Linked DNA regions of Alloactinosynnema sp. L-07. The protein of the gene in region 2 interacts with the protein of the main gene of each other region in a pairwise test. Links are inferred from orthologs where the notes say so. Each region holds a gene or a part of one and is shown on either strand. Other genes may lie near its edges. The genes, in order: dnaE and BN1701_RS24615.

Region 1 (11,714 bases), 1.4 Mb from region 2 along the record:
CGCTGATCTTGCCGAGCCGGTGTAATCGATCACAGTGTCGTCGATATCCAGGCAGATCGCGTGAATAACTGGCGGGCAGTGATCACGACTCAGCGCCGCCCGCGTAGACGAAGGCAGTGAAATAGACGCGAGCGCAGAAGTCATCCAGCGAGATTAGGTCGCCGATGTGGGTTTCCGATTCGTCTGAAACGGTGATGTTTCGACTACTGCCACGGTCAAGCACGAACGCCCCGCGATAGACCAGGAAAGGGCCTTATCGCGGGGCGTTCGCCATTCGTTACGGCAGTGCGGCGCGCAAACGGGTGAGGGTGCGGTCGCGGCCGAGCAGCTCCAGGGACTCGTAGAGCGGCGGCGAGACCGTGCGACCGGTCGCGGCCACCCGGACCGGCGCGAACGCCTTGCGCGGCTTGAGGCCCATGCCGTCGATGAGCGCCGCTTTGAGGGCGCCCTCGATGGCCGGTGTGGTCCACTCGTCCAGCGCCGCCAGCGCCTCGATGCTGGCGTCGAGGACCGGCTTGGCGTCGGCGCCCAAGGCCTTGGCCGCCGAGTCCGCCTCCGGCTCGAACTCACCCTCAGGGGTGAAAAGGAAGCGCACCATGGCCACCGCGTCCGACAGGACGATAAGCCGCTCCTGCACCATGGGCGCGATGGCGTCCACAGTGGCCAATTGCGCCCCGGTCGGCTCCGCGGGGAGCACGCCGGCGGAAATCAGATACGGCAGAACGCGGCGCACGAACTCCTCATGCGACAGAGCGCGCACGTGCTCGGCATTGATGGCCTCGGCCTTCTTCACGTCGAATCGGGCCGGATTCGAGCTGACCTTGCCGATGTCGAAAGCCTCGACCATCTCGGCCATGGTGAAGATGTCGCGGTCGTCGGCGATGGCCCAACCAAGCAATGCCAGATAGTTCAGCATTCCTTCCGGGACGAATCCGCGCTCGCGATAGGCGAAAAGGTTCGACTCGGGGTCGCGCTTGGACAGTTTCTTGTTGCCCTCGCCGCGCACGAGTGGCAGGTGACCGAAGTGGGGGGTGAATTCGGCGACGCCGACGCGCTGCAGTGCCTCGTAGAGCGCGATCTGCCGCGGGGTGGAGGGCAGCAGGTCCTCGCCGCGCAGCACGTGGGTGATCCGCATGAGAGCGTCGTCGACCGGGTTGACCAGGGTGTAGAGCGGCTGGCCGTTGGCGCGCACGAGCACCGGGTCCGGCACGCTGTCCGCGGGGAAGCTGATGTCGCCGCGGACGAGGTCGGTGAACGCGATGGCGCCGTCGGGCATGCGCAGCCGCAGCGTCGGCTCGCGACCCTCGGCCCGCAGCGCGGCACGTTCTTCGTCGGTGAGATTCCGGTCGAAGTTGTCGTAGCCGAGCTTGGGGTCCTGACCCGCTGCCTTACGGCGCGCGTCGACCTCTTCGTTGGTCGAGAACGACTCGTAGAGCTCGCCCGCCTCGGTCAGCTTGCGGATGACCTCGGCGTAGCGGTCGCCGCGCTGACTCTGCCGGTAGGGGCCGTAGTCGCCGCCGACCTCGGGACCCTCGTCCCAGTCGAGGCCCAACCACCGCAGCGCGTCGAGGAGGGCGTCATAGCTCTCCTCGGAGTCGCGGGCGGCGTCGGTGTCCTCGATGCGGAAGACGAGTTTGCCGCCGCTGTGCCGGGCGAAAGCCCAGTTGAACAGGGCGGTACGGATGAGCCCGACGTGCGGGGTGCCGGTCGGTGACGGGCAGAAGCGGGCTCGGACTGGGGTGTTCGCGTCTGGAGTGCTCATGGCCCGATCAGGGTATCCCTGCCGATCTCACTTGACCGAGCCGGCGCCCCGGTGCATCCTCAAGTTATTCAACCTGTGTTGAAAAGGGGAGACGTGATGGAGCGCACAACGGTGTGTGTCGTCGGGGGTGGACCGGCGGGGATGGTCCTGGGGCTACTACTGGCCAGGGCGGGGATCGAGGTGACGGTGCTGGAGAAGCACGCCGACTTCCTGCGCGACTTCCGGGGCGACACCGTCCACCCGCCGACCTTGGACCTGCTCGACGACCTCGGCCTCGGCCCGGCCTTCGACGCCCTGCCGCAGAGCCGCGTCGACAAGGTCCTGATCCCGTTCAAGGGCGGCGCGGTGACGGTCGGCGACCTGACCAGACTGCGCGGCCCGCGCAACTACATCGCGATGGTCCCGCAGTGGGACCTGCTCGACCTGCTGGCCAACGCCGCCAAAGCGGAGCCGACCTTCACGCTGCGGATGAGCACCGCCGCCACCGGCCTGACCCGCTCCGGCGACCGCGTCACCGGTGTCGAATACCGGACAAAGGACGGCACAACGGGCACCATCACCGCCGACCTCACCGTCGCCTGCGACGGCCGAACGTCACTCCTGCGGGCCGAGGCGGGCTTGCGCCCCACCTCCTACCCGACCCCCATGGACGTCTGGTGGTACCGCCTCCCGAAACACGAGGGCGACCCCAGCGGCATAGTCGGCCTCATCGGCGACCGCCGAGCAGCGGTGATGATCGACCGCCGCGACTACTGGCAAGTCGCCACCCTCATCCGCAAAGGCACCGACGCCGCCGCACGGCAAACCCCGGTCACCACCCTCATGCGAGACATGGTCGATTCCGCCCCCTGGCTGGCCGACCGCGCCGACGCGGTGTCGACCTGGGACGATGTCAAGGTCCTCGACGTCAAACTCGACCGCCTACGCCGCTGGCACACCAACGGCCTCCTCTGCATAGGCGACGCCGCCCACGCGATGTCCCCAGTCGGCGGGATCGGCATCAACTTGGCAGTCCAGGACGCCATCGCCACAGCCAGACTGCTGGCCGCGCCGCTGAAGCGCGGCAATTTGTCTACAAAGGACCTGGCAGCCGTCCGCCGCAGGCGCTTGATCCCGACCGTCGCGGTCCAAACCTTCCAACGAGTCGCACACGCGAAGGCTTTGAAGCCGGCGCTGGAGGGCAGGGTGAACATCGCCCAGTCAGTAGAGCCTCCGGCGCCCTTGCGGCTGATCACCCGACTCCCCTGGCTCAACCGCCTGCCGGCATTGCTGGTCGGCCGAGGCCTGTTCACAGAACCCACCCCCACCTGGGCAAAGCAACAGCCCTGAGGAGGTCTGAGGTGCCCCGTGGTTTCCGGGCAGGGACCCAATCGATCGCGCGAGTTGGACATGAATTCGGAGACACTGCGTAACTGGGTGCACAAATGTGAACAGGAGCACGGCAGCGGGACGGCGTCCGCCCGGCTGGCTCACGGGCCTTGATACGGATGGCATGGCGTGACCGGGAGTTGCTGTCGCGCGACTGAACGTCGCACTCCGCGTCCAGTTTTGGGGAGTGTCGGTGCGGCGGGGTAGAACCTCGGCATGCCTCCGTATGTCGCCGCATCGATGAGCTGGACCACGGCTAGGGTGTCGTTCCGTGGCTGACTCCTTCGCTCATCTTCACGTGCACACCGAGTACTCGATGCTCGACGGAGCGGCCAAGCTCAAGGACATGTTCGCCGAGTGCGAGCGCCTCGGCATGACCTCGGTGGCGATCACCGACCACGGCCACACCAACGGCATCTACGACTTCTTCAATCAGGCCAAAGGCGCGGGCATCAAGCCGATCCTGGGCATTGAGGCCTACCTCGCCCCCGCGTCCCGCTTCAGCAAGGACCGGGTGCGCTGGGGCGACCCCGGCCAGAAGTCCGACGACGTCTCCGGCAGCGGCGCCTACACCCACCAGACGATCTGGGCGCGCACCGACGAGGGCCTGCGCAACCTGATGAAGCTGTCGAGCCGGGCGTCCCTGGAGGGGCAGCTCGGCAAGTGGCCCCGGATGGACCGCGAGCTGATCGCCGAGCATTCCGGTGGGCTGATGGCGACCACCGGCTGTCCCTCCGGGGAGGTGCAGACCCGGCTGCGGCTCGGCCAGTTCGACGAGGCCGTCGAAGCCGCCGCCGCCTGGCGCGACATCTACGGCAAGGACAGCTTCTACGTCGAGCTGATGGACCACGGCATCGAGATCGAGAGCCGGGTCCGCGACGGCCTGGTCGACGTCGCCCGCAAGCTCGACATTCCCTTCGTGGTGACCAACGACTCGCACTACACCTACGCCGAGGAACGCGACTCGCACGACGCGCTGCTCTGTGTGCAGACCGCGAGCACGCTGCAGGACCCGACCCGCTTCCGCTTCGACGGCTCCGGCTACTACCTGAAGTCGCCCGACGAGATGCGCGCGGTCGACTCGTCCGACCCGTGGCAGGAGGGGTGTCGCAACACCCTGCTGATCGCCGAGAAGGTCGACACCACCGGGATGTTCGAGTTCCGGAACCTGATGCCGAAGTTCCCGATCCCCGAGGGCAAGACCGAGGACGAGTACTTCCGCGAGCAGGTCTGGGAAGGCATGCACCGCCGGTTCCCCAATGGCATCGACGACGAGCACAAGCGCCAGGTCGAGTTCGAGATCGGCGTCATCCTGCAGATGGGGTTCCCGGCGTACTTCCTCGTCGTGGCCGACCTCATCCAGTGGGCCAAGAACAACGGCATCCGGGTCGGCCCCGGCCGAGGGTCCGCCGCGGGCGCGCTGATCGCCTACGCGATGGGCATCACCGACCTCGACCCGCTGGCCCACGGCCTGATCTTCGAGCGGTTCCTCAACCCCGACCGCGTCAGCCCGCCCGACATCGACATCGACTTCGACGAACGTCGGCGCGGCGACGTCATCCGCTACACCACCGAGAAGTGGGGCGCGGACAAGGTCGCGCAGGTGATCACGTTCGGCACGATCAAGGCCAAGGCCGCGATCAAGGACTCCGCGCGCGTGCTGTTCGGCCAACCCGGCTTCGCCATCGCCGACAAGATCTCCAAGGTCTACCCGCCCGCGGTCATGGCCAAGGACATCCCGCTCAACAGCCTGTTCGACACTCAGCACAAGCGCTACGCCGAGGCCACCGAGATCCGCGAGCTCTACGGCAGCGACCCGCAGGTCAAGGAGATCATCGACACCGGCAAGGGCCTTGAGGGTCTGATCCGCAACGCCGGTGTACACGCCTGCGCGGTCATCCTCAGCGCCGAGCCGCTGATGGAGACGATCCCGCTGTGGAAGCGCCCGCAGGACGGGTCGATCATCACGCAGTTCGACTACCCGACGTGTGAGTCGCTCGGCCTGCTGAAGATGGACTTCCTCGGCCTGCGCAACCTGACGGTCATCGACGACGCGCTGGTCAACATCGAGCGCAACGGCAAGCCGGTGCCCGACCTGGAGACCCTCGGCCTCGACGACAAGCCCACCTACGAGTTGCTGTCGCGCGGCGACACGCTCGGGGTGTTCCAGCTCGACGGCGGGCCCATGCGCGACCTGCTGCGCCTTATGCGCCCCGACAACTTCGAGGACATCTCGGCGGTCGGCGCGCTCTACCGGCCGGGGCCGATGGGTGCCAAGTCCCACACGAACTACGCGCTGCGCAAGAACAAGCAGCAGGACATCACCCCGATTCACCCGTCGCTGGCGGAGGCGCTCGAAGACATCCTCGGCACAACCTATGGCCTGATCGTGTATCAGGAGCAGGTCATGGCGATCGCCCAGAAACTCGCGGGATACACGCTCGGACAAGCGGACTTGCTCCGCCGGGCCATGGGCAAGAAAAAGAAAGAGGTCCTGGACGCGGAATTCGTCAATTTCTCCGGCGGTATGGAGAAGAACGGATACCCGAAGGACGCGATCAAGACCCTGTGGGACATCCTCGTTCCCTTCGCCGACTACGCCTTCAACAAGGCGCATTCGGCCGCGTACGGACTGGTCTCCTACTGGACCGCCTATCTCAAGGCGAACTTCCCGGCCGAATACATGGCCGGACTGCTCACCAGCGTGCGCGACGACAAGGACAAGGCGGCGGTCTACCTCGCCGAGTGCCGCAAGATGGGCATCTCGGTGCTGCCGCCGGACGTCAACGAGTCGGAGAAGGACTTCGCCCCGGTCGGAAACGACATCCGCTTCGGCCTCGGCGCGATCCGCAACGTTGGAGCCAACGCCGTCGAGTCGATCATCAAGTCCCGCACGGAGAAGGGGGAGTTCACCGACTTCTCCGACTACCTGCGCAAGGTGGAGGCGGTGGCCTGCAACAAGAAGGTCGTCGAATCGCTGATCAAGGCGGGCGCCTTCGACTCGCTCAAGCACCCGCGCAAGGGCTTGTTCCTGATCCACACCGACGCCATCGACGCGGTGATGGACACCAAGAAAGCCGAGGCGGTCGGCCAGTTCGACCTGTTCGGCGCAGGCGGCGACGAGGAAGACAGCGTGACCAGTGTCTTCGACGTCCCCGTGCCCGACGAGTTCTGGGAGTCCAAGCACCAACTCGCGCTGGAGCGGGAGATGCTGGGGCTCTACGTGTCCGGCCACCCGCTCAACGGCGTCGAACACATCCTGACCTCGCAGTCGGACACGTCGATCGCCGCCATCCTGGAAGGCGGGATCGGCGACGGCACGCAGGTGGTGATCGGCGGCATCCTCGCCGCGGTCAACCGGCGGGTGAACCGCAACGGCGAGCCGTGGGCCTCGGCGATGCTGGAGGACCTGGCAGGCGGCATCGAGGTGCTGTTCTTCCCCAAGACGTACGCCGTGATCGGGATGGGCGTGCTGGAGGACGCGATCGTGCTGGTCAAGGCCAGGGTGGCCAAGCGCGACGACCGCACGTCGCTGATCGCCAACGACCTCGCCGTGCCCGACCTGAGCAACCACGCGGGCGCCCCGTTCCGGCTGAGCATGGCCGCGACGAAGTGCACGCCGCCGCTGGTCGCCCAACTCAAGGACGTCCTCGGCGCCCATCCCGGCACCACCGAGGTCCATCTGAAGCTGATCAACGGCCCGCGTCAGACCCTCCTCAAGCTCGACGACGCGCTGCGGGTCAGCCCGTCGCCGTCGCTGATGGGCGACTTGAAGGCGCTGCTCGGACCGGGCTGTCTCGCCTAGGTGATCACCTGAATGGGCTAATCCGCCGCATGGTCGAGCGGATGTGAGTACCGTGGATACCACGGGGTACGCTCAGGCTTTGGGGGATGGTTTCCTTGCTGGACAACGTGATCAGGCTCGACGACGCCTTCATGCAGGATCCGCACGCGCTCTACGAGCAGCTGCGCACCACCGGCCCGGTCCGGCCGATCGTGCTGCCGACGCGCTTGCACGCCTGGCTCGTCACCGACTACGCGGAAGCGCGCTCGGCGCTGGCGGACCCGACGCTGAGCAAGGACGTCGTTCGCGCGGGCGACCTGATCGAACGCCACCTCGACCCCGGCACGCAGCGGGCGACCTTCGCCACGAGCCTGTCCTCGCACATGCTCAACACCGACCCGCCCAACCACACCCGCCTGCGCAAGCTGGTCAACAAGGCGTTCACCGCGCGCGGCATCGACCACCTGCGCCCCCGAATCCAGGAGATCGCCGACGAATTCCTCGACGCGATGGCGGGGACCGAAGTGGTCGACCTGCTCGAAGTCTTCGCCTACCCGCTGCCCATCACGGTCATCTGCGAGGTGCTCGGCGTCCCGGTCTCCGATCGGGAGGACTTCCGCTCGTGGTCGGATACCCTGGTGTCCAACGACCGCAGCGAGCGGCTGACCGCCGCCGCCACGTCGATGCAGGGGTATCTCGTCCAGCTGATCGCGGCGAAGCGGGCCAATCCGGGTGCGGACCTGCTCAGCGAACTCATCCAGGCCAGCGACGACGACGACCGCCTCACCGGCGAGGAACTCGTCTCGATGGCGTTCCTGCTGCTGCTCGCGGGCCACGAGACCACGGTCAACCTGATCGGCAACGGCATCCTCACCCTGCTCACCCACCCCGACCAGCTGGCCGCACTGCGCGCGGACTTCTCCTTGCTCCCCAACACGATCGAGGAGCTGCTGCGCCACGAAGGCCCGGTCAGCATGGCGACGCTGCGCTTCACCACCGAGCCCCTGGTCCTGGGGGACACCGAGATCCCGGCGGGTGAGTTCATCCTGGTCGGCCTCGGCGCCGCCAACCGCGACCCGGCCCGCTTCCCCGACGCCGACCGCCTCGACATCACCCGCGATCCGGTGGGGCACCTGGCTTTCGGCCACGGCATCCACTACTGCGTCGGCGCGCCCCTGGCCCGACTGGAGGGCGAGATCGCCATCCGCTCCCTGCTGACCCGCTTCCCCGATCTCGCGCTGGCCCAAGCCACCCACACCTTGCGCTGGCGCGACAGCACCGTCATCCGCGGCCTGGAGCACCTCCACCTCCGCACCCGGTGACCGTCCTCATGGTTCGCGCCTGGCGAGGTACGCGGGCCAGTTCTCTGGAGCGGCGATCATGTGCACTGCGGGCGGGGCGGTGAGGCAATTGGCGCCACGCCAAGATTCGGGAATCCCCGCCCCACGGGCGTGGGTTGGGTACCGTGCCATGGGTGCGGGGGCAACTTGACCAGCGACAAAGCAGTGTGGTGACAGCGCGCCTCCGTGGCGTTCGGCCACATCTGCTGCTCGTGGTCGCCCTCGGCCCGATCCTCGGGATCGTCGCGACCTTCCTGCTCGACGGTTGGCTGCCCGGGCTCGGCATCCCCGCTCTCCTGCTGTTCGTGGGCGGCGCCTACTTCGCCGTCCACCGCTTCAAGCCCCGCCGCTGGCCCGTCGCCGCGGCGGTTCTCGGTGGTCTCGCGGGGGCCTATGTCGGGTCGCTGTGGCTGCCTTGGGTGACGGCCCCGTTGGCCGTCCTCGCCTTCGGGACGGCCGGTCACCTCCTGGCGAGCCGCGCGGGCAAGAAGATCCTCTGCCCCTACAGCGCCGACCTCGCCGACTCGGCGATCGAGGTGCCGTGGCCCGCGCGGGGGTCGCGGGGCCTGGAACTGCTGGTGGGGGCCAACCGGATCACACTGGTCGGCAGCCGCGGCAGGCTGCGCACGGTGCGGCCCGTCGTGGACCTCGGCTCGGTGGGGGCCGTCGAACAGGTGATGGTCGCGCGCCGGGCGACGCTGCACGTTCCCGGCGTGGGCGAGTTGAACGTGACGGTCACACCTGGGCCCGCCGTGCGGATCGCCGTGCCGCCCGGGGAGTGGATCCTGCCCACCGACCAGGGGCGTGACCTGGCTCGCCTGGTCGCCCGGCGCAAGGAGCTGGCCGGATAGCCTGCCTGGTGTGTCTCCAGAAGAGCTGATCGCACTCGACCGCGCACACGTCTGGCACCCCTACGGCCCGATGCCAGGCACGCAGGACCCTCTCGTCGTGCGTTCGGCCCAGGGCGTTCGGCTGACCTTGGCCGACGGGCGCGAGCTGGTCGACGGCATGTCGTCCTGGTGGGCGGCCATCCACGGCTACCGCAACCCCGTCCTCGACGCCGCGCTGGTCGAGCAGGCCGGGAAGATGAGCCACGTCATGTTCGGCGGACTCACCCACGAGCCCGCGGTCCGCCTGGCCGCCCGGTTGGTCGAGATCACCCCGGAGCCGCTCCAGCACGTGTTCCTGTGCGACTCGGGCTCGGTCGGGGTCGAGGTCGCGATCAAGATGTGCCTGCAGTACTGGCGGTCGACCGGCAACCCGGCGAAGACGAAGCTGCTGACCTGGCGCGGCGGCTACCACGGCGACACGTTCAACCCGATGAGCGTGTGTGACCCGGATGGCGGGATGCACTCTCTGTGGCGCGGGGTGCTGCCGGTGCAGGTGTTCGCCGATGCCCCGCCCGCCGAGTTCGACCATGACTACGTCGCGCATTTGGCGACTTTGATCGAGACTCATGCTGACGAACTCGCCGCGGTGATCGTCGAGCCGGTGGTTCAGGGTGCGGGCGGCATGCGTTTCCACGACCCGCGCTATCTGCATGTGCTGCGCGAGTTGTGTTTGACGCATGACGTGCTACTGATCTTTGACGAGATCGCTACGGGGTTTGGGCGGACTGGGGAGCTGTTCGCCGCTGATCACGCGGGAGTCAGTCCGGACGTGCTGTGTGTTGGAAAGGCGATGACTGGGGGATACCTCAGCATGGCTGCGACGTTGTGCACGGCGCGGGTCGCTGATGGGATTTCGCGGGGGGAGGTTCCGGTGTTGGCGCACGGGCCGACGTTCATGGGCAACCCGTTGGCGTCGGCCGTGGCACTGGCTTCGATTGATCTGCTGCTTGAGGGGGACTGGCGGGGGACGGTCAAACGGATCGAGGCGGAGCTGACCGCGGGCCTGACTCCGGCGCGTGATCTTGCTGGTGTTCAGGATGTTCGGGTTTTGGGGGCTATCGGGGTGATCCAGCTTGATCATCCGGTGGATATGAGAGCGGCCACTGAGGCCGCTGTGCGGGCAGGCGTATGGCTGCGGCCGTTCCGGGACTTGATTTACACGATGCCGCCGTTTGTCAGTGGCACTGATGATGTTGCTTTGATTTGTGCGGGAGCGATCGCGGCGGCGACTGTGGGGTAGTTGCCTGGCGCCGTGGGTGCCTGTCTGGTGTTCGCCTTGTTAGGCGACTGGAACGCCTAGGGCGTCGGCTAGTTCGGTGTTGGTCGGCTCTATCAACACTGTTCCGTCTGGCAGGACTATCACCGGGATGTTCTTGCGTCCGCCCGCGATCTCTACCGCCAGGTCCCGGGCCGTGTCGTCATGCTCGACGTCGATCTCGGTGAAGGGGACGGTGTTGGCCCGCAGCCAGGACTTGGCTCGGCGGCAGTCGCCGCACCAGTCGGCGCTGTAGATGAGGACGTCGTTGCTCACGGTTCGACCATATCCAGAGTGTTGGGGTGTGGCGGCCATAACCAATTGCCAGGTCTAACCTGCACCACGTGAGTGTTCTTGTGATCACCGGGACCGGCACGGGCGTCGGCAAGACCGTCGTCACGGCTGGGGTCGCCGCGCTCGCGTTGGCACTCCGGCGGCGGGTGGCCGTGCTCAAGCCCGCACAGACAGGTGTCGCCGCGCATGAGCCGGGCGACCTCGATGACGTGCGCAGACTCGCCGGAGCAGTGACCACCCGCGAGTTGCGTCGGTTCCCCGACCCGTTGGCCCCCGACACCGCCGCGCGGCGGGTGGGGATGCCCCCGGTGCGGCCGTCGGAGGTCGCGCAGGCGGTCGGTGAGCTCGCGGTGACCCATGACCTGGTGCTGGTCGAGGGCGCGGGCGGGCTGCTGGTCCGGTTCGACCCCGATGGGGGCACGCTCGCCGATGTGGCCTGGTCGCTGGCCGCGCCGACGCTGATCGTGGCCGAGGCCGGGTTGGGTACGCTCAACGCCACCGCGCTGACCGCCGAGGCACTCGACCGGCGGGGGATCACCTGCGCCGGGGTCGTGGTCGGGTCGTGGCCCGCCGAGCCTGATCTCGCCGCCCTGCTCAACCTCGACGATCTCCCCTCGGTCGCGGGCGCACCCCTGGTAGGGGTGTTCCCTGCGGGTGCCGGAGCGCTCGACCCGGACGAGTTCGCCCAGGTCGCACGCAGGTCGCTGGCTCCGTCCCTGGGCGGGGAGTTCGACGTCAAGGAGTTCGTCGAGCAGGTCTCCAGCGGCGCGTGAGCGACATCGCAGCCGGGCTCGTCCGCCATGAGGCAGACTTGCCCGGACCGGAACCACGAGGAGGCACCAGTGACGGCAACCGCCGAGCACACGCAGGACAGCTCGATCGCAGGCGACATCCTCGCCGTCGCCCGGGACCAGGTGCTTGAGCGCGGCGAAGGGTTGTCCGAGGAGCAGGTGCTCCAGGTCCTGCGCCTGGGTGACGACCGGCTCGACGATCTGCTCGCGCTGGCCCACGACGTCCGGAT
Region 2 (10,536 bases):
TGACCGGGTGTTGGTCGAGCTGCCGACCTACCCCAACGCCATCGACGCGATCAAGGCCGCGCACGCGGTCCCGGTCGCCGTCCCGTTGCTCGACGACGGCTGGGACCTGCGCGGCATCGAGGCCGCGCTGCGCCAGTCCGCCCCCCGCCTGGCCCACTTCATCATCGACTTCCACAACCCCACCGGCCGCAGGCTCGACGCCGAGGGCCGATCCCGCCTGGTCAGCGCGCTGCGCCGGGCCCGCACACCGGTCGTGGTGGACGAGACCCTGGTCGAACTGGACCTCGACGGCGACCCGCTCGACGGCCCGGCCCCGCTGCCCGCCTTCGGCGGCGGCCTGGTGATCGCGGTCGGCTCGGCGAGCAAGTCGCACTGGGGCGGGCTGCGGCTGGGCTGGGTGCGCGCGCCGGAGGAGGTGATCGGCAGGCTCGCCGCCGCGCGGCACGCCTACGACCTCGGCTCGCCCGTGTTCGAGCAACTGGTACTCGCCGAGCTGTTCGCCGACCAGGACGCAGGCCTGCGCGCCCGCCGCGCGCAGATCGCCGAACGGCGGAACGTGCTGGTCGCGGCGCTGCGGGAGCACTGTCCGACCTGGGAGTTCGAGGTCCCCGCAGGCGGTCTGAGCCTGTGGTGCCGCCTGCCGGAGCCGATCGGCACCCGGGTCGCGGTGACCGCGCAGAACCATGGGGTGCGGGTGGCGCCGGGATCGCGGTTCGCCGCGCACGGCGGGCTGGAGCGGTGGCTGCGACTGCCCTACACGCTGCCCGAGCCACACCTGGTCGAGGCGGTCCGGCGGCTGGCGGTGGTGGCCGAGTCGGTCACCGGATCGCCTGGTGTGTCGGGTCCATCCGGTGACATTCCAGTCGCGTGACTAGCTTTCGTCGTTCTGAACCAGATAGAAACCGAAGTGCGCTGGATGGCGTAACACGTTGACCCGTTCGGGTCTCGTGGCCATCCAGCGCACTTCGACGGTCGTCCGCCGCCAAGGTCATTCGGCACAGCCCCTCGGTGTGCCGGATGACGGGGACGACCTTTAGGTGCCCCGGCGCCGCGGGGGCATCGCGGCGCCGGGGCCAGGGTCCCGATCTGCACAGGCGCGGTCGGCAGATCGGGCTGTGAAGATGGCTGAAGGAGGGGTCAGGGCCTCAACGGGCAGACCTGTCCCCTGAACGTGGCCGGATCAGTCGGGTGAGGAAGCGGGCAGACCCGCGTCACGACCGGGGTGGTCGTCGACGTCCTGGGCCGCGACGCCCGCGTACGCGAGCGGGGAAAGCGGGTCGTGACCAGCGGGAAGGCCGGTCATCCCACGGGCATGTCCGTTGGTGTCGACCGACGAGGAAGCCGGTGCGGAACTCGCCAGCGGCGCACCGGGCGCGGTCGGCTGTTCTGGCACCTGCGGCGGGTCGGCCTGCCGGGGCGGGGTGCTGACGACCTGGTTGACGGGGGTCGGGGCGGGTTTGGGGACCTGGACCTGCACGTGCGGCCGAGCGGGCGCCTTCGCGACATGCACGACCGGCACGGGTGCGGGAGCGGGTGGCGGCGCGACCCACACGGGCGGCGGCGCGGGCTTGGGCGCGGGGACGGGCTTGGTGTTGACCGCGGGCGGCGCGCTGACGACTTCCGGCTGCGGGCGCTGGTTCGCGGCGGGCTGGGGCTCGGGCTCGGTCACCGGCTGGGGCTCGGGCTCGAGCGGGGCGGCGTTGACGCTGTTGGACGCTTTCCCCGACGCGCCACCGACAAGTGGCGCCAGTACTTCGTCGACAAGGCCATGCGATTTGTCCGGTCGCGGCTTGTCCTCAGCGGACGCTGTGCCCGCGAACAACAGCCACGCACCGATCACGGCTCCCAGGACGACGACGAGCCGCACCAGCAGGGTCTTCACCGTGCGGTCCACACTCGTCACCACCATCCGTGGTCCAGCGGCAATCGCTACCCGGAGCAACCAAGCCACTATCCACGACTCGATCGCATTTCTGCACCCTAACCGCGTGCGATCCACCCGGAAAGACGGTGAATGGCCGCACTCCGGGCGCCCCACGATCACGGAGTGTGGAATTCACCACTCCGGGTGACATGCCGTGCGCTACTCGCCGGACCGCGTCACGGTGTCCGATGTGCACATTCACGAACTCGCCGACCGCCACCCGGGCCTGCACCTGCACGACCCCGGCGGCCCCACCGAGTCCCTCATCCGCCGCGGCGAACTGCTGGTCGCCCGGTCGGACCTGCCCCGGGTCGAAGTGGCACTGAGCCGCTGGATCGATCGGGTGGAGGGCCCAGCGGTGGTTCGACTCCGACCGGACGTGGACCCGGTCGCGATCGCCGCCGACCATCCCGGGCTGCCGATCTCGATCAACCACGTCCACACCGTCATGGTCGGCTCCCCGATCCTGCACGGCACGGGCGCGACCCCGGTGCCGGTCCCGCTGCCGCCCGCGCCCGCCGTCGAGGTCTGGGACACCCCGGTGACCGTGCTCATCCTGGACACCGGCGTCGACGCGCATCCTTGGTTCACCGACCGCCCCTGGTTCGGTGAATGGGGCCCCCACCAGGAGATCCTCGACCTCGACGGGGATGGGGTGGCCGATCAGCAGGCAGGCCACGGCACCTTCGTCACCGGGATCCTGCTGCGACATGCCCCTGGTGCCACCCTGCGCCACCACCGGGTCCTGACCTCCCACGGCCTGACCGACGACCGCACCGTCGCCACCGCCCTCCGCCGAACCCGCGAACACGCGGCGTCGGTCGGCGAGAAGATCGACATCGTCGTCATGACCTTCGGCTGCCACACTCCAGACGACCAGTGCCCACCGGTCCTGGCCCGCGAACTGGAGAAGTTCGGGGACACCCGATTCGTCGCGGCCGCGGGCAACACCGCGACCACTCGCCCCTTCTGGCCCGCAGCCCACCCGGCCGTCATCGCCGTCGGCGCGACCACAGCCGACGGTCAGCCCGCCCCGTTCTCCGGCCGCGGCCCGTGGGTCGACACCACGGCCCCCGGCGTCGACATCGTCAGCGCCCACGTCCGCCTCACCCCAACCACCCGTGAATACGGCGCCGCCCGCTGGAGTGGCACCTCATTCGCCGCACCCCAGGTGGCCGCCGCCCTCGCCACCGCGCTCCACAAGGGAGCGCCTCACTCGATGGTGTGACCTGCGGAGCCGTCTCCCGTTGATCGTCGTCCGACCGCCGGAAACGATCAACGGGAGGACACAGTGGACACTGCGGAGCTCGTCCGCGAGGCAGGTGCGGGCGACCAGTTCGCCTGGCGGGAGTTGGTGGACCGCTTCAGCGGACTCGTCTGGCGGGTCGCCCGCTCCCACCGGCTCACCGACTCCGACGCGGCCGATGTCAGTCAGAGCACGTGGATCACGCTGGCCGAGAACATCACCGGCCTGCACGCGCCAGACCGTCTCCCGGCCTGGCTGGTCACCACCGCGCGCCGGGAGTCGCTGCGGGTCATCGCGGACCGGGCGCGGGTGGTGGTGTCGGAGGCGTTCGATGATGTTCCCGACGAGAACGCACCCGAGACGACGACTCTGCGCACCGAGCGCGACGACCTTCTCTGGCGGGCCTTCGCCACTCTCCCGGAACGCTGTCGCACGCTGCTAGGCCTCGTCGCCTTCGCCCCCGGGCTCAGCTACGCCCGCATGGCCAGGGCGATCGGCGTCGCCCCGGGCAGCATCGGCAACACCAAGGGCCGCTGCCTGGACACCCTGCGCCGCACGCTCGCCGTGTTCGGCATGCCGGAAGAGGTGGCCGGATGACCGACGCCGACCTGCTCGCCGACCTCGCGGGCATGCTCGACCGCCTCGACCCGGTCCCCACCCGAGTCCACCGCGCCGCCGTCGCCGCCGGAGCCTTCCTTGGCGCGCGATGGGATTGGCTGGCCCTGACCCCGACCCCGGCCGCCGCGGTTCGCGGCGAGGCCCGGATCTGGCGTTCGGCCGCCTGCGTGATCGAACTGTCCGACCACCTCTCCGGGCTGCTGGCCATCCCGGTCACCCGCGTGGAACTCCACAGCGGCGAGGGTGTGGTCGAGGTGCCCGTGGACGTGGTCGGCGGCTTCTCCGCGCGAGTTTCCGGCCGGGTGCGCCTTGTCCTGCACCGAGACGGCGACGTCCCCTTGGTCTCGGAGTGGCTCTCATGACCTGGACCCGACACCACGCCGCCGCCCTCGCCCACCAGGAACGCGGCGAACCACTCCTGGCCAAACCACACGCCCGCCGCGCTCTCGCCATCGCGGCGACGCGGGCGCAGGCAGCGGAGTCCGAACTGGTGCTGGCGTGGATCTGCCAACAACTCGGCGACCACACCTCCGCCAGTCGGTTGATCACCACCGCCAAGCCGAAGCTGCCCACGCGGCTACGTGGACGGGCCGATTGCCTGACGGGCCTCCGACTCTGCATGGAGGCCGACCACAAGTCCGCCTTCGACGTGCTGAGCGCGGCAGCGGATGCCGTGGAAGATCCGCGTTGGCGTGCCAACGCGCTGGTTGGGGCCGGGGTGAGCGCGGGATACCTGCACCGTTTCTCCTTGGCGCATGACCTGTTGGACGAGGCCCGCGCCCTGTATCGCGGTCTCTCCGAGTTCGAGCGGGCCGCGACTTGCTTGCACAACAAGGGTTTCGTCGCCGCACAGGCCGGTGAGTTCGATCGGGCACTGGTCCTCTACGCGGAGGCAGGCATCGATGCCACCCGCCGTCCAGAGGTGTTGGTCGATCGGGCCAATGCACTACTGGGGACGGGTCGCGTGGAAGAAGCGGGGAAGGCTCTGGCCCGGGCGTCCTCGTTGCTCGGCGTCGCCGGGCGTGGTCCGGACTTCGCCGAGGCGACTCTTGCCCACGCGCGGTGCGCACTGCGCGCGGGTGACCGCTCGGCTGCTGTGACCTCGGCTGAGGCGGCTGTCGAGTTGTTCCAGGCACAGGGCCGGCCCGCGTGGGCCGATCGAGCCGTTGCCGTTCGGCTGCGCGCGGCCGGAAAGCCTTCCGCTCCGGTCGCAGTGGCCTGTGAGCGGGCGGGGTGGCTGGTCGAGGCGGCCGAGTTGCACTTGCTGGGTGGCCGGGCGGATCTGGTTGAACGGCACCGGCATGCCACGTCAGCTGAACTTCGCTCACTTGGCTGGTTGGCCAGGAGTCGGACCGCGAAGACGCGTCAGGGTGTGTTCGCCGCTTGCCGTGCGGGCATGCCTGATCATCGCTTGGCCGCGGCGGGGCTTTCGGAGGCGGTGGCGGGTGGTGATCCGCGGACCGTGTTCTCGTGGATCGAGCCTGGATCGCTGGACGTGGCGGGTCAGCTGGGTGAGCGGGCGCTGGTGAATCTGTTTGTCCATAAGGGACAGATGATGGCTGTTTCCGTGGTGCGGAGCCGGTTCCGGCTGCATGAGTTGGGTTCGGCTGAGCGGATAGTCGCGGCCGGTGAGATGTTGCGGCGGGGGTGTGCGCTCGCGGCCCGCGGTGGCTGTGGGGAGCCGGTCGCGGCAGCGGCGGCCGTTGACGGGCTGGTGGCGGAGGTGTCGCGGGCGGCTGGTGATCGGGAGTTGGTGATCGTGCCTGGTGATCTCAGGATTCTGTGGTCCGCGTTGCCGTCGTTCATCGGGAGGCCGCTGGTGGTGGCGCCTTCCGCGTCGGCTTGGGTGCGCGCGGATCGGGTGCGGCCTGCCAGGGGAGACGCGGTGTGGATCGCCGGGTCTGGGCTTTCGCACGCGTCAGCGGAGGTTGAGGATCTGCGGACTCGCCACGGCGGTGTCGCGTTCACCGGGGAAGCGGCGACGGTGCGGGCTGTCGCGTTGACGAGGGGTGCGCGGCTGGTTCACATCGCCGCGCATGGGCGGTTTGGGCCTGCGCTCGCGTTGGCGGACGGTTTGCTGAGGCCCGCCGACTTTCGGTCTGTCCCGGGTCAGGTGGTTTTGGCCGCGTGCGAGTCGGCTGGGTTCGCCGAGTCGTTGTTGGCTCGCGGGACCGCTTCGGTGATCGCGAGCGACATTCCTGTGCCGGATGGGCGGGCTGGTTCCTTCATGCGCGCGTTCCACGCAGGAGTTGCCAGCGGTCAGCGGTTTTCGCAAGCGCTTGCGGAGGCCCAGATGGCGCACGGCCACCTGGGTTTCCTCTGCTTCGGCGCCTAGCCCAGCTTGTGGAGGCGTTCGATGGCTTCGTCCAGGATCTCGTCCTTCTTGCAGAAGGCGAAGCGGACCAGGTGGCGCCAGCGGTCTGGGTTGTCGGTGAAGACCTGGACCGGGACGCCCGCCACGCCGATTCGGCCTGGGAGTTCCCTGCACAGTTCGAGACCGTCGGTGAAGCCGAGTGGTCGGACGTCCGCGCACACGAAGTAGGTCCCCGCCGTCGGACGCACGCCGAACCCGGCCTCTGCCAAGCCCGCTGACAAGCGGTCGCGCTTGTTGGCCAGTGAGTCGCGCAGGTCCTTGACCCAGGCGCTCTCGTGGTTGAGGGCGTGGGCGATGGCGGGCTGGAAGGGGGCTCCGCCGACGAAGGTGAGGAACTGTTTGGCCGAGCGGACCGCCGCCACCAGTTCGGCGGGGCCGCAGACCCAGCCGATCTTCCAGCCGGTGCAGTTGAAGCTCTTGCCCGCGCTGGAGATCGTCAGCGTGCGGGAGGCCATGTCCGGGAGGGAACCCAGCGGTACGTGCCGCAGACCGTCGAACAGCAAGTCCTCATAGACCTCGTCGGTGATCGCCAGGAGGTCGTGTTCGACGCAGACGGCGGCGATCTCGGCGAGTTCTTCTGCCGTTAGGACAGTGCCGGTCGGGTTGTGGGGCGTGTTGACCAGGATGGCCTTGGTCGCGGGAGTCACCGCTGCCCGGAGTGCGTCCACGTCGAGGCCGAACCGGCCGGAGGGCTCCTCGGCCAGAGAGACCACGCGGCGGGTGGCGCCGGACATGGCGACCGAGGCCGCGTAGGAGTCGTAGTAGGGCTCGAACATGATCACTTCGTCGCCGACGTCGACCAGGGCCAGCAGGGATGCGGCGATGGCTTCGGTGGCGCCGACGGTCACCAGGATCTCGGTGTCCGGGTCGAAATGGGTCCCGTAGCGCGAGCGCTGGGCCGCGATGGCCGCGCGCAGTTCGGGGCGGCCGGGGCCGGGTGGGTACTGGTTGATCCCCGCGCCGATCGCTTCTTGGGCGGCGGCGAGCATTGCGGCGGGGCCGTCGGTGTCCGGGAAGCCCTGGCCCAGGTTCACCGCGCCAGTGCTCACCGCCAGTGCGGTCATCTCGGCGAAGATCGTCGACGTGAACGGGCGCAGCCTGGGTACAAGGGTGGTTCGAGGCACGGAACAGCATCCTCACGGACAATGAGGTCGTGGAGCAAGCGATCCCAGGAGAACTCGAGAAGCGGCGTGGCCTTCGACAGATGAAAGGAGTGGCGCTGGCGTTCCTGCTCGGCGCGACGGCGATCTTCTTCGCGATGACGTTGTGGCAGGCCGCGGGCGCCCCGGGCTGGGTCGGCTACATCAAGGCCGCGGCCGAGGCGGGCATGGTCGGCGCGCTGGCCGACTGGTTCGCGGTGACCGCGCTGTTCCGCAGGCCACTGGGGCTGCCGATCCCGCACACCGCGATCATCCCGACCAAGAAGGACGTCCTTGGCGACAGCCTCGGCGACTTCGTCGGCGCCAACTTCCTCTCCGAGCAGGTCGTGCGCGAACGCCTCCGCCGGGTGGGCGTGGCGAGCAGGCTGGGTGGCTGGCTCGCGGAAAAAGAAAACGCCGAACGGGTGACATCCGAACTGGCCACCGTGGTCCGCGGCGCGGTCACCGTGCTGCGCGACGAGGACGTGCAGGCCGTCATGGAGCAGGCCGTGGTCTCACGGATCATCGGCACCCCGTGGGGACCGCCGCTGGGCAAGCTCCTGGAGCGGGTCATCGGCGACGGGTCCCACCACAAACTGGTCGACCTCATGTGCGACCAGGCCTACGAGTGGGTCAAGGCCAACCACTCCCAGGTGCTCAACGTCGTCTCCGGCCGCGCCCCGACGTGGTCACCGAAATTCGTCGACGCGCTGGTCGCCGACAAGGTCTACGGCGAGGTCCTGTCCTTCGCGTGGGCGGTCAAGACCGACGTCAACCACCCCATGCGCCTCACTCTCGACAAGTTCCTCACCGAGTTCGCGGGTGACATGCAGACCGACCCTCGGGTCATGGAGCGCGCCGAGCAGGTCAAACACCAGGTGCTCGACCACCCTGACGTGCAGACGCTCATCGGGTCGGCGTGGTCGACGGCCAAGAAGATGCTCCTCGACGCCGCCGAGGACCCGTCGAGCGAGCTGCGCACCCGGGTCCGCGCGGGCCTGATGACCCTGGGCGAGCGCCTGGTGTCCGACGAGACCCTGCGGACCAAGGCCGACACCTGGGTCGAGGGCGCCGCCGCGTACGTCGTGCTGAACTACCGCGACGAGATCACCACGCTGATCACCGACACCGTCCAGCGCTGGGACGCCGAGGAGACCTCGCGCAAGATCGAGCTGCAGGTCGGCCGCGACCTGCAGTTCATCCGCATCAACGGCACGGTAGTGGGTGCGTTGGCCGGATTGTTGATCTACACCGTCGCGCAACTCATAAGCTGACCCGCGGGAACATCATCTCGTCAGGTCTCGATAGTGGTTTTCTTCACCCGTTCAGCGCATCGCCGACGTTTCCCATCGCGACATCGATCATTTCCTGGAAAATGAACTTCTTTTTCCAGGATTGGGTGAACACTCCGAGCGATTACTGCCGCAGCCCTTTCCTGAACCCGAACGGCCGCAGAGCCGTCCCCGCTCGTCCGCCACAGTGACCGCCAATCTACTCGAACCGGTGGACTCGACCACTCTTTCTTGCGATTATTCGGACTCCGAAGCCCCTGAACAGGCCCTTGGCGATCCCGCTCTCGTTCGGGTGCCACCACTACCGAAAGCGCGCGCCTGCGGCAGACTTCTCGGCGCACCCCGAATCCTGTTCCGGATATCACGTTCTCCCGACACGATTTCGGCGGTGCGATCCCGGCGAAAGAATTCTTCCTGACAGGGAGCTGCATTCGAATGGCTGGAAACCAATACACCCTACGGGTCGTCAACGACTCGACGAACTTCGTCGACATGTGCGTGTACCAAGAGGACCCGAACCTTGGCGTCCCGAACGTGCTGTCACTCGCCTGGTTCGCCAAACCGGCGTACCCGATTAGGTGGACGGTCGACTACTCGTTCGTCTGGTCGGAGACGGGGACGCTGGTCCCAGGCGTCTACTTCGACGCCTCCCAGACGTGGCCCGCCGACCCCACCGTCAACGGAGTCACGACGGAAACCAAGGCGGGCAACCAGATCGGCTTCTCGCACCCGTCCGCGAACGCGTACACGTTCACGTCGACACCCACCGATGGCGCGCAGGTCGGTTCCCTGTACATCAAGGAGGCCTCGAACATCCCGCTGAAGCGGGCCAGCATCGGCATCGGCATGTCCGGCGCGGGCACGTTCGCCGTCCAGTCGCAGCCGAACCTCAACCTGACCTTCACGCCCCACCCGGTGTACTACCTGGCCGCGGGCACCTACTCCCAGGGCGAGGTGCTCGACATCGGGTCGATCACCGACAAAACCGACATCCGGTTCCCGGCGGGTGTCTTCTCGATGACCGCGACGCTGGGCGAGGACAACCAGTGGAGCGTCAGCCCGACCAGCGGCCGGAACGCGTTGGAGCACAAGCAGGTCATCAGCGGCAAGCGGGAACTGCTCACGGCGGCGACCCGATGACGCCGCCCGGCGACCGCGCCTCGTCCACTCAGCGGGCCAAGGACGGCGGACAGACGAAGAACCCGCAGGGCGCCTACACGAAGGTGAAGGTCGTCCCGATCCTCGGCGGCCCCGGCCTGCTGAGCGACGGCACCGGCACGCTCGGCGCGACCTTCACGTTCTCGGCCGGGCAGTTCACCCAGGGCGATCTTCCGGAGATCGGTAAGTACTACAACATCTTTGGCTTCCACGACGGTGACTTCTACGAGTTCCCGAGGTGGAGGTGCACCCACTCCGGCGGCACCAGCGACTTCACCGAGAACTGATCGGCCGACCGCAGGAACAAGGGCCCGTCCGGCCTGCACGCCGGACGGGCCCGCTCGCCGTGAGGGCTAGCTGAGCCGCGCCCGCTCCCGCCACGCACGCGCCTTCTCGCGGTTGCCGCACACCTGCATCGAGCACCACGTCCGCGACCGGTTGCGCGACCGGTCGAAGAACGCCCACTGACACTCGTCGGCCGGGCAGATCTTCATCCGCTCCCAGTCGCCGAGCACGACAAGCCTGCTCACCGCCGCCAGCACCGCGCCGGAAACCTTGCCCGCCACCAGCCGCGCCATGCCGTCGACCACCTCGACCCGCACGTCCGACCCCGGCGGGGGCGGGGCCGCCGCGCCGCCGACCAGGCCGCGCAGGCCGTCGCGCACCGCTCGCACATGCTCGGGGTCGCCCGGCTCAAGCCCGCGCTCGGCCAGCCACGCCTGCCAGAGGACCGGGTCGTCGAGCACATCGGCGTGTTGTTCGACGTCCACGGTGTTGAGGAAGTC

The links.
Region 1: the proteins of BN1701_RS24615 (region 2) and dnaE interact in binary tests that used the Escherichia coli proteins (3 or more experiments, as listed by UniProt). The link is inferred for Alloactinosynnema sp. L-07 from one-to-one orthologs.

What each region holds. Positions count from the first base shown.
Region 1 is NZ_LN850107.1:4,071,854-4,083,567, reverse strand. The notes cover bases 3,084-7,135. They hold dnaE (DNA polymerase III subunit alpha), read left to right. Parts: upstream 3,084-3,401; coding sequence 3,402-6,935; downstream 6,936-7,135. Other genes in these bases: BN1701_RS18070 (cytochrome P450), read left to right, coding at 7,022-7,135; BN1701_RS18080 (FAD-dependent oxidoreductase), read left to right, coding at 3,084-3,091. Outside these bases: BN1701_RS18090 (HAD family hydrolase), read right to left, coding at 1-144; gltX (glutamate--tRNA ligase), read right to left, coding at 278-1,762; more of BN1701_RS18080, read left to right, coding at 1,859-3,083; more of BN1701_RS18070, read left to right, coding at 7,136-8,236; BN1701_RS18065 (hypothetical protein), read left to right, coding at 8,425-9,105; BN1701_RS18060 (adenosylmethionine--8-amino-7-oxononanoate transaminase), read left to right, coding at 9,116-10,384; BN1701_RS18055 (glutaredoxin domain-containing protein), read right to left, coding at 10,424-10,675; bioD (dethiobiotin synthase), read left to right, coding at 10,744-11,466; biotin synthase BioB, read left to right, coding at 11,536-11,714. UniProt on the Escherichia coli protein: DNA polymerase III is a complex, multichain enzyme responsible for most of the replicative synthesis in bacteria. This DNA polymerase also exhibits 3' to 5' exonuclease activity. The alpha chain is the DNA polymerase catalytic subunit.
Region 2 is NZ_LN850107.1:5,448,828-5,459,363, reverse strand. The notes cover bases 5,204-8,077. They hold BN1701_RS24615 (pyridoxal phosphate-dependent aminotransferase), read right to left. Parts: upstream 7,287-8,077; coding sequence 6,120-7,286; downstream 5,204-6,119. Other genes in these bases: BN1701_RS24610 (DUF445 domain-containing protein), read left to right, coding at 7,367-8,077; BN1701_RS24620 (CHAT domain-containing protein), read left to right, coding at 5,204-6,123. Outside these bases: BN1701_RS24645 (PLP-dependent aminotransferase family protein), read left to right, coding at 1-871; BN1701_RS24640 (hypothetical protein), read right to left, coding at 1,181-1,903; BN1701_RS24635 (S8/S53 family peptidase), read left to right, coding at 2,079-3,152; BN1701_RS24630 (RNA polymerase sigma factor), read left to right, coding at 3,216-3,767; BN1701_RS36545 (hypothetical protein), read left to right, coding at 3,764-4,150; more of BN1701_RS24620, read left to right, coding at 4,147-5,203; more of BN1701_RS24610, read left to right, coding at 8,078-8,575; BN1701_RS24605 (hypothetical protein), read left to right, coding at 9,029-9,733; BN1701_RS24600 (hypothetical protein), read left to right, coding at 9,730-10,038; BN1701_RS24595 (CGNR zinc finger domain-containing protein), read right to left, coding at 10,105-10,536. UniProt on the Escherichia coli protein: Shows aminotransferase activity with methionine and histidine as substrates, and to a lesser extent also with phenylalanine.